DNA from 3 places in the Paenibacillus sp. MMS20-IR301 genome. Region 1 is predicted to be linked to each of the others. Evidence: riboswitches for the same ligand, from Rfam matches in the RefSeq annotation. Region 1 holds a riboswitch; each other region holds the start of a gene.

What was found. Region 1 has a riboswitch for cobalamin ahead of LOS79_RS20100 (S-layer homology domain-containing protein). Riboswitches for the same ligand answer to the same signal wherever they lie in the genome.
Region 2: linked by a shared signal. The riboswitch ahead of LOS79_RS22610 (anaerobic ribonucleoside triphosphate reductase) and the one ahead of LOS79_RS20100 (S-layer homology domain-containing protein) in region 1 are both predicted to bind cobalamin.
Region 3: linked by a shared signal. The riboswitch ahead of LOS79_RS15290 (energy-coupling factor ABC transporter permease) and the one ahead of LOS79_RS20100 (S-layer homology domain-containing protein) in region 1 are both predicted to bind cobalamin.

What each region holds. Positions count from the first base shown of each region.
Region 1 covers NZ_CP135275.1:4,672,535-4,676,741, reverse strand. Annotated here, with positions in the region: gene LOS79_RS20105 (GAP1-N2 domain-containing protein) at 1-1,181, shown strand, start outside; cobalamin riboswitch at 1,861-2,066, shown strand; gene LOS79_RS20100 (S-layer homology domain-containing protein) at 2,356-4,207, shown strand, end outside.
Region 2 covers NZ_CP135275.1:5,293,222-5,297,428, reverse strand. Annotated here, with positions in the region: gene nrdG (anaerobic ribonucleoside-triphosphate reductase activating protein) at 1-516, opposite strand, end outside; gene LOS79_RS22610 (anaerobic ribonucleoside triphosphate reductase) at 513-2,498, opposite strand; cobalamin riboswitch at 2,841-3,072, opposite strand; gene LOS79_RS22605 (MTH1187 family thiamine-binding protein) at 3,464-3,772, shown strand; gene LOS79_RS22600 (sugar phosphate isomerase/epimerase family protein) at 3,843-4,207, shown strand, end outside.
Region 3 covers NZ_CP135275.1:3,513,272-3,517,478, reverse strand. Annotated here, with positions in the region: gene LOS79_RS15295 (ArsR/SmtB family transcription factor) at 1-800, opposite strand, end outside; cobalamin riboswitch at 960-1,155, shown strand; gene LOS79_RS15290 (energy-coupling factor ABC transporter permease) at 1,364-2,128, shown strand; gene LOS79_RS15285 (energy-coupling factor ABC transporter substrate-binding protein) at 2,128-2,433, shown strand; gene cbiQ (cobalt ECF transporter T component CbiQ) at 2,417-3,205, shown strand; gene LOS79_RS15275 (energy-coupling factor ABC transporter ATP-binding protein) at 3,284-4,126, shown strand; gene cobJ (precorrin-3B C(17)-methyltransferase) at 4,160-4,207, shown strand, end outside.

The sequences.
Region 1 (4,207 bases):
CGCTGGCCTTCTATTACAGCAGTGAACGGGAGGGCGGACCGCTCGATTATGATGCGCTGCTGGATCTGGTGGCACGTAAGGCCGGCGGGGACAAAGAGACGGTCTACCGTTTCCTCGCCTGGGCCCAGCATAACCGGCTGTTCAGCATCTCGAATAAGAAGCTATGGCCGAATTACCGGCGGGCGGTGCTGAACTATTTCCTGAAAAATGACCGCGAGGCGTTCAAGGACCGGGATTTCCGCAGAAGCTATGTATCCGCAGCAACGCCAGCGATGCAGAGTGTCTACAATGAAGCCCGTTCCCAGCTGGCTTCACCGCTGGCGCGGTGGATCAGCCGCAGCCGATTTCAACTCCTGATCTCAGGCAGTCTCCTCGGGATTGCTGTGATTGTTGCCGTTATTGTCTTCAGCATGATGGACAAAGACGGAGCAGGCACCGCGGCACCGACTGCCGGCCCAAGTCCGCTTCCGGCAGCTGTGCAGACGGCTCCGGTCACTGTGCGGCTTAGCGGCAGCGGAGCAGAAGGCAGCGGGACGGCTGGCGGGGAGAACGCCGGTGGAACAGAGGGCAGCGGGACGGTCGATGGAGAGAATGCCGGTGGAACAGAGGGCAGCGGGACGGTCGATGGAGAGAATGCCGGTGGAACAGAAGGCAGCGGGACGGCTGGCGGGGAGAATGCCGGTGGAACAGAAGGCAGCGGGACGGCTGGCGGAGAGGATGCGGGCGTCAAGCTGATCTTCAGCTTTGCCGCTGCTGCTGACTGCAACGCCTTCCAGCCAGCGGAGATCAGCGTAGACTCCGGCAGCGGTGCTGCGGCCACGTACAAGGTCGTGGTAACTGCGGGCAATTGCCTGGCTGGTGTCGCCGGGAATGGCGGCGGCAGTGATGCGGCAGCCGCGAGTGACGGCGGCGGGGGTGTGGCCGCAGGGAATAACGGCGGCAGTACAGGCGCGGCAGCCATTGTACGCGCCTACGAGGTGATGGTGCAGCTGGAGCCGGGAGCAAAGCTGGCCGCAGGTGATATGATCACCGCCGGAGAGTACAAGCTGATCCTGCAGCCTGCGGGAGGCGGTTCTCTGGAGAGTACTCCAAGCAGTTCCCCGGAGGCAACGGCCACACCTGGTGCTGAAGTGAGCGCTGAGCCTTCACCTGCTGCAGATCCAACCGCAGGTGCGGAGTAGAATATCTGTAATGGCCTGATATTAATCCTGAACAGCAAGCGATGCGGAGGACGCGTATGCTGTTCAGGATTTTTTGTGTGAGTAAGAGTATCTGATCCTGGAGGAAATGCTGGGGGATAGATCCCTTGTTGGTGCAGCTCACTAGTCCGCTCAAGTCCAGCTATTGTAAGCACCAAGCTATGAGCAAATGTGATTCTTAGTCCATAAAGTAGACACTCACGCACCGGTTTTCAAGTAAATAGTTTAGCGTTACGGACAGGAGAGACGTTAAGATGCGGGAAATCAGCTGAATGCTGGCCATACGGACACCAGCGACGTTATTTCGCTAGAAAAGTGAAGATAGCACACGAAAAGTGGTGCATAAGGGCTGTGGTGTCCGCAAACCTGGAAAATGGAACAAAAACGGGCGAATAAAGGCTGTGGTGTCCGTTTTAGTACCTTAAGTCTCAGTGGTCTCCCAAGTCTCAGTAGTAGCAGAAATAGCAGAAATATCTGAAGTGTCTGAAGTACCAAAAGTACCGGAAGTGTCCGCCGGACTGTATTCGTTTTTGACTCGGGTAGTTAGTGTTTTTTCCTCTTTTAGCTTGTCTATAGACATACAGGGGAATAGTAGATATGATTGATTGTAATTATTAAAATTTAATAAGCTTTGGAAAAAGGTGCAGATTTCTAACAGGAATGAGCGCTGTCCGGGATGGGCGGCAAGACTGCTTCTGTGCGTATAATCTGCTTAAAAGGGAAGGCCGGTGCAAGTCCGGTGCGGTCCCGCCACTGTAAATGCGGAGCAACTCCCGGGGATGCCACTGTCGCTGTGAACTAGGATGGGAAGGCGGGGGAAGCGATGAGGCATAAGCCAGGAGACCTGCCTTTTTCGTTGTTGTTTCAATTCTTCGGGGATAAGAATGCGGAACAGATGCACATATAAGTAATGTGGCCAGGAGGCATTCCTCGTTCCTGCTGCATGTTATTGTATCTTTCCCCGGCCGCCCTGCAAAGGGCGGTTTTTATGCGGATCTAAGGGTGGTAGAATGTGCCATGCATCTTGAATTATCCTTAGGCTCTGCTGAAATGCACCGTTCCTGCAGGAACGGAAAAGCTTCATGCAATTTGTGCCTGCGCTGCTGGCGGAGGCTGCTCTGGCTTCATCCATTCTATATTAAGAAAGAGGTTAGCAATGAAGAACAATTTATTATCTAAATGGACACGGCTGAGTCTGATCGTAATTATGCTGTTTGCAGTTCTGGGAGCGGCCGTAGCTCCGGCGGGACAAGCTTTTGCCGCGAATGATGCTGCTGTTGATGTCCAGGCCGGTGTAACTGCCGGAAATAAGAGTACTGACGTCTCGCTCTCATCCGCTCTAGGCAGCAGTGTAACTGCAGCGGTCTATGCCACTGCTGAGTTTGTGCTGAAGAACGGTGTTCAATCGGACTGGCAGGCAATCGGCCTGGCCCAGGCGGGCTATAAGGTTCCAGACAGCTATCTGAAGGCGCTTGAGAGCAAGGTAGCTGCGGCTAAGGGGACCTTCAACAGAGCTACGGATTATGCGCGGATTACGCTGGCCGTTAGGGCGCTTGGCGGGAATCCGGCTGATTTTGCCGGCTATAACCTGATTGAGAAGCTCTACAATAACGATAAAATTACCGGCCAGACGCTGAATAATGCAGCCTACGTGCTGCTGGCGCTGGATTCCGGAACGTATACAATGCCTGATAACGCCAAGTGGACACCAGCGAAGCTGCTGGCAGAAATTCTGGCCAAGCAGAATACGGACGGCGGCTTCACCCTGACTACAGGTGCAAGCGATCCGGATATGACAGCGATGGTACTTGCAGTGCTGGCGGGTCATAAGAATGATCCGGCAGTAAATACGGCTGGACAACGTGCTGCAGCCTGGCTTGCAACAGCGCAGGACAAGAACGGCGGATACGGGGACAGCAGCGAGAGTGTAGCACAGGCAATCATTGGCCTGTCTTCGTTTGGTATTGACCCTGCAGGAGCAGCGTATTCGAAGGGTAACGTTAGCCTTGTCAGCAAGCTGCTGAGCTTCAGCGCAGCGGGCGGCGGCTTTGCCCATACTGCCGGCGGCAGCTACAATCAGCTGTCTACAGAGCAGGCCCTGGAGGCCCTGGTTGCTTACAGCCTGTTCAGCAGTGGCGGCAAGCTGTACGATCTGAGCAATACACCTGTGCAGAATCCGCGGGTTAACGTATTAGTTAATGTGGAAGGTCCTAATGGAACACTGGCAGAGGCTTCTGTATATGCAGGGAATGTGCTGAATGCGCTGGAGAAGGCGGCAGCGGAGAAGGGCGTAGCTCTGGTGAACGAAGCGGGTAATTATGTGACGGGGATCGGCGGCGTGAGCGCGGGAACTTTTGGCGGCTATGACGGCTGGATGTATGTGGTTGCCCGCGGCGGAGCTTGGATCTATCCAAGTGTGGGGATGGGTGATTTCGCACTTGCCGAGAACGACCGGGTACTTGTCTATTACGGCGGAGATAACACACAGGTGGTAGAATCGGTAACGGTCTCCCCTGCGCAGCCGCAGCCAGGACAAGATATTACTGTAAAAGTGACGCAGAAGCAGTGGGTCTGGAACAATGACACCTTTACGTCCGATCCGGTTACTTCACCGGCTGCGGGGGTACAAGTGACCATCGGCGGTAAAACGGCGGTTACGGATGCTGCGGGTTCGGCTGTTTTTGCCGGTGGCCTGGCAGCGAATAAATACACCCTTACCCTTACCGGGTATCTCAAAGACAACACGCCTGCTGTTGTCCGTTACGTACAGCCGCTTACTGTAGCTTCTGCTGCTGCGGACCGTGCGGCTTTTGCCGATGTGAAGTCGATCTCGCCTTGGGCATTGGAGTCCGTATACACGGCATATGACCGCAAGCTTATGGGCGGCATCAGTGAGAGCAGTCTTGTCTTTGCACCGAAACAGAATATTACCCGTGCGGAGTTTGCAGCGCTGCTGCTGAGATTGACCGGCAATGAGCCGTCTGCGGCAACATCTGCCCAGAGTTTCA
Region 2 (4,207 bases), 620 kb from region 1:
AAAGCTAAGGATAGGCTCCCATAGTACAATTGTATCTCCTGCCAGACTAGCCGGAATATCTATAATGCGCTGATTGCTGCTGCCCCGGTAGGGGAGTGTCGTATCTTTGAGCTCTTCGACGAACCGCCCGTCGATCACGACCTGGCAAAGCGCCAGCAGCTCCCATTCCGGTGAGCCGGGGGAAGCTGTAAGCTCCTCATACGTGTACCCGGTGTAGATCCAGACCGGGAAATCCGGCAGCTCGGCGCGCAGCTCGTGAATGAATTCTGCAGCCGCCTCTGCTGAGAAGAACGGGTCCCCGCCCGCAAGCGTCAGGCCGTCCAGCAGCGGATTGCCGGCGATTTCGCTTATGATCTCCTGCCTGCGCTGCGGTGTGAACAGCTCACCGTAATTGAAGTTCCAGGTCTTCGGATTGAAGCACCCGGGACAACGGTGGCGGCAGCCGCTGAAGAAGAGGACGGCCCGCAGGCCCTCTCCTTCGTTAATGGACTCCGGGTAATAGCCGCATATATTCATAGATGCTTAACGCGGTCCCGTACTTCGGCTTGCTTGGCGGCGTTGAAGCGGGTCTGGTAATCGCCGGTCAAATAGCCGGTTACCCGGCGCAGCCGCCGGATATGGGTTGTATCCTCATGGGCGTTGCAGGACGGGCAGTTCGTACCGATTACCCCTTCATAGCCGCAGCCCGAGCAGCGGTCGATCGGATGGTTGATGCTGAAATAGCTGATTTCCTGCTCCAGCGCATATTTGATGATTTTGACGAAGGCGGCAGGGTTGCTGCGGGCATTTCCGTTCAGCTCGACATAAGAGATTGCTCCGGCATTGCAATACTCATGAAAAGGAGCCTCGAGGCTGATTTTCTTAGCTGCACTCAGGTCGTAGTAGACGGGAATGTGGAAGGAATTCGTATAGTACTCACGGTCTGTTACTCCCGGAATGGAGCCGAGTACTTTGCGGTCCACCTTAGTGAACTTGCCGGAGAGTCCTTCGGCAGGAGTCGCGAACAGTGTAATGTTGAGATCCAGCTCTTCGCTCTTCCGGTCGCAATATTCACGCATATGGCGGACAATGGCTACAGCTTTGGCGTGGATCTCCATATCTTCGCCGTGATGCTTGCCGTACATAGCCTTCATGCATTCTGCCATCCCGATGAAGCCGATCGACAGGCTGCCGTGCTTCAGCAGTTCGCCGACGCTTTCGTCAGGTGCGAGCTGCTCTCCGCCTTCCCAGACCCCTTCACGCATCATGAAGTCAGAGGCTTTGGCCTTTTGGGCAGCCTGGATACGGAACCGGTGAAGCAGCCCGTCCAGTGCAACATCCATGTAATAGTTCAGGTCTTCGAAGAAGCCGGCCTCGTCGGCAGCCAGGCGGCGGCCGGTTATTGTACCGTAGGCAAGTCCGAGACGTACAAGATTGAGCGTGTTGAACGAAAGGTTGCCTTTACCGGAGCAGTGATTGCGTCCGAAGCGGTCGCCGAGCACCCGTGTCCGGCAGCCCATCGTAGCAAACTCGGTGTCCGGATTCTCCGGATCATAATACTGCATATTCAGCGGAGCATCCAGGTTGGCGAAGTTCGGATATAATCTGCGTGCAGAGCACTCGGCGGCCTTCAGGAACAGCTCATAGTTAGGATCGCCCGGCTGCTGGTTAACCCCTTGCTTGCATTTGAAAATCTGGATCGGGAACACCGGTGTCTCCCCGCTGCCCAGTCCGTTCATAGTGGCTGTCAGGAGTGAGCTGATGACGAGCTGGCCCTCAGGTGAGGTGCATGTACCATAGTTGATGCTGGTAAAAGGAATCTGGCCGCCTGAACGGCTGGACATTGTATTGAGGTTATGTACCATGCTCTCGGCTGCCTGCAGTGTTTCGCTTTCGGTCTCTTTCAGAGCGAAACGGAAGGCGCGCGGATACTGCTCTTCCAGATCGGTACGGCTCATCGTAATCTCACCGAGCTGCTCGCCTGCGGTACCTTCCTCGAAATACTCGAGGCCCTTGCGGAACAGCTTGGCGAAGGATTTGGTCACATAGGGAGCCAGATCGTAATCCAGCTTGTTCGCGGATACACCGCCGTACTGGGCATTCTGCTGGGACTGGAAAATAATCGCCACCAGCGACATTGCCGTCATGATTGAGTTAGGAGGGCGTACGCTGCCGTTGCCGGTGTTGAAGCCTTCGCGGAGAAGACGCTCAAACGGAATGAAGATACAGTTGGTTGTTCCGATGGCGTATTGATCCAGATCGTGAACATATACGACATTATCGAGCGTCGCTTGAACGAGCTGTGGCGGCATAGTGAAATTCCGGGCGTACCATTTGGAATACTCACTGCCGAATTTGCTCATCTTGCCGGAGAAGCTCTCCCCGTTCAAGTTGGCGTTCTCACGCAGCAAATCCAGATCCCGGCTGTCGATAATATCCTTACCCAAATGAATTACTTCTTCCAGAAGAACCTCCTGTGCAGCTTGTCCTCCGTTATATCGTTTCTCCAGCAGCGTCATGTATAGCTCTCTCCTCTCAGTATTGTAAACTTGAAGGCAATGCTTCAAGACATCAGTAAAAAGGCATCTCCGGCCAGGAAGGCGGGAAATGCCCGGATGCGCAGTGCAGCTGCCCGCATAAAGGGCAGCTGCCGGTAGTCTAAGTGGAATATACAAACGGGTATCAGAATTATGCCCAGTGGTGTGTAGAACCCGTTCCAGTACATTCCGCAGAAGGCCGATACCTGAGAGCAATATATAATTGTCCTCAGGTATCGGCAGCCTTTGGCCCGAATAACGGAAAGGCTAGCTCTGCTCTTGCAGGCCGCATACGGACACCTCACCTGTTCCTCGCAGGAGTCTGTCGGTGTCACAGAAACAGGCAGGTCTCCTGGCTTGCCGTGTACCCTCCGGCGCCTTCCCGGGAGGCTGCTGGCCTCTTAGTGGCGTCTTGCCGGAGGCTGCTGCCCTTAAGGCCGCTTAGGCCTTGGAGCGTCCGGTTACAGTGGCGGGACCGCAGCGGATTTGCACCGCGTTTCCCTATTAAGCTTCAACTCTACTAGATGAGTGAAACACCTGTTTCTACTATATTTTGTTGTTGTTAAATAAAAGTAACTCAATATATTGTGTTTGTAAACATTTTTTTGGAAATCCAGGCGTGGAGCGGCTTCCCGGGTTTTACTCACAGCTGATCCACAGTTAGTCCACAGGTAATCCACAGTCTGACTGCAAATTTTGTCTTCAATGAGTCATAAATTGTCCCAAAAGCTGCCACAAAGACTCCATAAATATAGTACGCATGTCCCTCGTGAAACTATTTTAGGGATATAGTAATAGCTTCAGGAGAAAATGAGAATTTCAGGGATAATCCCACAGAAACAGGGCTGGAAAAAGAAGCGGCAGGCTGTTTGTAGGCGGGCATGAGAAGGGTTACAATGGAGAGGAAAGGGCAGGCTGTGCACAATATTCCGGGGAGGGATTACAAAATGGCAATTGGCGAAGTAACCGTTATACCGGTCGGCACCGGCAGCACCAGTCTCAGCGGCTATGTGGCTGAAATGCAGCGTGTGCTGCAGACGGTGGAGGGAATCACCTATGAGCTTACCTCCATGGGGACGATTATTGAGGGGCCGGTTGCGCGGATTCTGGCGGCTGTGGAAGCGCTGCATGAGTCGCCGTTTACAGCAGGGGCACTGAGAGTTTCGACTTCACTCAAAATTGATGACCGGCGGGACAAGCCCTCGACAAGCCGCAGCAAGCTGGAGTCCGTTGAACGTAAGCTGCTGGGGGAATAATGCTGCTGCCTGTATTGCAGTAGGGAATGACAAGGTATGATTAAATAACCGCTAAGGAGCTGATTGTTACATGGCAGGAGAATCACCGCAAGTAGGTATTCAGATGTACACGCTGCGTGACCAGAGTGAGCAGGATTTCCTGGGCACACTGGCTAAGGTTGCCGAAATGGGATACGGGGCAGTGGAATTTGCCGGATACTTCGGCGTGCCTGCCGGGGAGCTTCGCCGTACGCTGGACAAGCTGGGGCTTAAGGCGCCCTCGGCGCATGTGGGCCTGGATTTCAGCAGCCTGGACAACATGGAGAAAGCATTATCCCAAGAGATTGAATATGCGGCAGAGCTTGGACTTCAATATATAATTACCCCGGCGGCACCCTTGCCGGAGAATCCGTCTGCCGAGGATGTAGCAGCGGTAGTTCCGTTTCTGGAGAAGGC
Region 3 (4,207 bases), 1.2 Mb from region 1:
ACCCTGAAGGTCCACTGTTTCTCGCGGATGCCTACCTGGTCCAGCGTGATCTCTGAGAGCTTCTGCCCGTCCATGAAGGTGCCGGCCGGTGTAATCCGCAGCTGCTTGAGCAGACCGTACTGGTTGGTGAGCGCAGGCCACCAAGCCGGGGTATATTTGCCGTGGCTGTCGCCGTAGTCGCCCGGGCTTGTCCAGAAGCCGAGCCGCCGGCCGTTCAGGGTGAAGGAGATATCTGAAGGCCAGTTGTTATTGATAGACGGAGCTTCTGAGGCGATCTCCATTGTGATGACCAGCTCTTCCGGCTGCTGGCTGGAGAGCAGGAAGTTGGGGATTTTATATTCCACGAAGCCTTTGCCGAACCAGAGGATGCCTGCATTCACGCGTTCCTGGTCCCAGAAATACCGCGGATCATCGAAATTGCCGATCACCTTCTCTGTGGTGGACAGGCCGCAGGTAGGTTCAATCCGGAAATCGGAATAATGGCCTACGGGAATCTCCTTGCGGTAGCTCCGGCGCTGCGCCCGTGCCTGTCCGGGGAAGATAATCTCGGCCCCGTCAGCAGCCAGCGTACAGATCTTCTGCAGCCCGCTCTTGCCCGGAGCCATATGGCTCCGGACTAGCCCGGCGGCTTCAAGCTTGCGCACATGCATGGTCATAATAGCGCTGCTGAGCTTAAGTGCTCCGGCCAGCTCCTTAACATTCATTGGTTTATCGGCCAGCAGGCGCAGCATCTGCAGGCGTACCGCACTGGATAATGCCTCATATACGGGCAAGGATTGTTCGGTTAAATCTAGTTTCATGTGCTGCCTCCGCGTTCAGGTTATATAGTTAATGATTATATTACTCAAACAACGTTCTTACAAGTAAATGAACAACTTTCCGCTCGAATGAGCATGCTGCCGCCATCCGCTCCAATTTTATCACAGACAGGCTAAGCTCTGTCCGCTATGATGTAGGGTGAATTAGCGACTATACAAGGTGCTCTTGCCGCCTGCGGCAAGGGGTAACAGGGAATCGGGTGCAACTCCCGAGCGGTCCCGCCACTGTAAGGAAGAGCTGGGCTTCATCATGTCACTCGGGCATCACCCGGGGAAGGCGAAGTTCACAGCGCCGGTATTCCAAGCCAGGAGACCTACCTTGTGTAAGCACACCACGACTCTACGCGGATAGGAGCGGTGTACGGATAGGTTATTTAGAAGAGGCGTTCTGCCAGCAGAGCCGGAGGGGATCTTTAATATACAAGATTGCATCCAGCTATTCATTGCGGCATTCGCCACCCTACATTACCTGCGTACATGCACTCCCACCCTCAAGGGCGGGAGTTTTTTGGTTTGACCGATTTGAAGAAAATGGAGGCTGACAAATGAAAAAACGCGGATTTTGGAGTTTTGCGGCACTGGTTGCCGGATTTACAGTGTATTTTATGCTGAATGAACCGGGGACAGCCCGGGCGATGCACATCATGGAAGGCTTCCTGCCGGTAGGCTGGGCGGTATTCTGGTGGGCGGCGTTTATCCCGTTTTTCGTGCTGGGCATTATCCGGCTCAGAGCAATGACCAGGGAGAACCCGGAGCTGAAGCTGCTCCTCGGGCTGGCCGGAGCGTTCACGTTCGTTCTCTCGGCGCTCAAAATGCCTTCCGTCACCGGAAGCAGCTCCCATCCAACCGGTACGGGACTTGGCGCTGTAATGCTGGGGCCGCTCCCGATGGGAGTTATCGGCTCGGTTGTTCTGTTGTTTCAGGCGCTGCTGCTGGCGCACGGGGGAATTACGACGCTCGGGGCGAATGCTTTCTCGATGGCGGTAGCGGGTCCTTTTGCCGGATATGCAGTGTACAAATTAATAATGAGACAGCCGCAGCGTGAAAAGCTGGCTTTGTTCTGCGCCGCCGCAATTGCCGACCTGATGACCTATGTCGTAACCTCCTTCCAGCTTGCGGTGGCTTTTCCGGCGGAGGATGGCGGAGTTCTGGCTTCTTTCGTGAAATTCGGGGGGATCTTTGCGCTCACGCAAATTCCGCTGGCCATCAGCGAAGGGCTGCTGACTGTGCTCCTGTGGAACTGGCTGAAATCATACAGCCCGAATGAACTGTCCCTGCTCAAGCGCAAAGTGAACGGAGGCAACGCCTAATGAACAATAAATGGAAGAATGGATTGATGCTGCTGGTTGTCGTCCTTCTCTGTGTCCTGCCGCTGCTGTTCGTAGAGGGTGAGTTCGGGGGAGCGGATGATGCCGCCGAAGGGGCCGTTACGGAGATTGATCCGGCCTATGAGCCCTGGTTCAAGCCGCTGACCGAGCTGCCCGGTGAGACAGAAAGTATGCTGTTCGCCCTGCAGGCGGCGCTCGGAGCCGGAGTGATCGGGTATTCGCTGGGGCTGCTGAAGGGCAAGCACGGCCTGCAGAAGCAGAAGACGCCAAGTGATCAGACGAATTGACACTCTTTCGTATAACAATGCGCTGCGGCAGCTGTCTCCCCTGTGGAAAAGCTTCTTCGCGGCGCTGATGTTCCTGCTCGCTTATACAGTCCATCCGCTGCTGCAGCTTGTAATTACGCTCTGGATGATGTCCTGGTGCATTCTGCATGCCGGAATCCCTGTCCGCGCCTACGGGCTGCTCTTTGGTACGGCGCTGCTGTTCTATGTCCTGAGTCTCCCGGCACTGCTGGTAGAGTTCGGCCATCCGGCCGCGGGAGCACCGGGTATATTCCGGCTTCCGGGGACCGGCCTGCCAGTGTATGTCACAGCAGCAGGGCTGCAGCGGGCAGGCCTGCTGCTGGCGAGAGTCGCAGCCTGTATGAGCTGCTTCTTCTTCCTGATGCTCACCACGCCGTTCAGTGAGCTGCTGCAGGTGCTCCGCAGGCTGCGGATGCCGCAGATTGTGCTGGAGCTGATGCTGATCATGTACCGCTTCCTGTTCCTGCTAAGCGATGCGGCACACGGGATGATGCTCTCCCGGCGGCTGCGCGGCGGCCGCAGAGGATATAAGGCCAGACTGCACGAGACGGCAGCCATGGCGGGGGCGCTCTTCGGGAACACCATGCACCGGTATTACGGGCTGTCCCAGGGACTGCTGGCCCGCGGATTCACGGATGAGATTATTCTGCCGCCGTATACTGCACGCCCTGTGCCGCGGCGGTATGCTGCCCGGGCGTATGCCGGAATAACCGTGCTGCTGCTGGCACAGCTGTGGTTGTGGCGGCTTGGGTAGCGTATGCGGCAAACCGGATACAATACGACATTGTGAAGTTGAACGAACCAAATACAGATAAAGGGGAAGGGGCGCGCTATGGACCAGGAATATTGTCTGGCTTTTGAAGGAGTAGAGTTTCGCTATCCGGACACTAAGGAGCCTGCGCTGCGTGAACTGACGGTCACTTTCCCAAAAGGCCGCAAAACAGTACTGCTTGGCCACAACGGCTCCGGCAAATCAACGCTCTTCCTGCATGCCGTAGGCATTCTGCGTCCGCAGCAGGGCAGGATTGTGCAGGGAGACAGGGAGCTGTCGTATTCCAAAAAAGAGCTGGCTGCCCTGCGGCGCAGTATAGGACTTGTCTTTCAGGACCCGGAGCAGCAGCTGATCCTGAGCACGCCGCTTGAGGATGTGTCATTCGGGCTGCGGGGTGCCGGGATGGATGAGGCTGAGATCGCTGCTCGCTGCCGCAATATTATGAAGCTGCTCAGCCTGGAAGAGCTTAGGGATAAACCGATTCACCAGCTCAGCCTGGGGCAGAAAAAGCGTACAGCGCTCGCCGGTGTAATGGCGATGGAGCCGGAGCTGATTCTGCTTGATGAGCCGACCTCCTATCTGGACCCGCTATCGGAGATGCAGATGCTGGAGGGGCTTGAGGTTATTCATGCCAAAGGTGCAAGCCTGGTCATGGCCACGCATGATATGAATCTGGCTTACCGCTGGGCAGACTGGATCATTATCCTGGATCAGGGGAGGTGCCGGGCGGCGGGGACGCCGGAGGAGATTTTTGCCCGGCGGGAGGAGCTGCAGGCCATTGGCCTTGATCTTCCGCTGCTGGCCGATCTGTGGTACAGCCTGCCTGAGCGGCTCACTGCCGGGCAGGCGGCTCCACGAACGGCAGAGAATTTCAAGGCTGCGCTGCAGCGGCTGCTGGATTAGTGTGCACAGTCATTTACGAACGGGGGAAGAAGGATGAAGAAACAAGGGAAACTGCTGGTTATCGGCTTCGGTCCCGGAGCG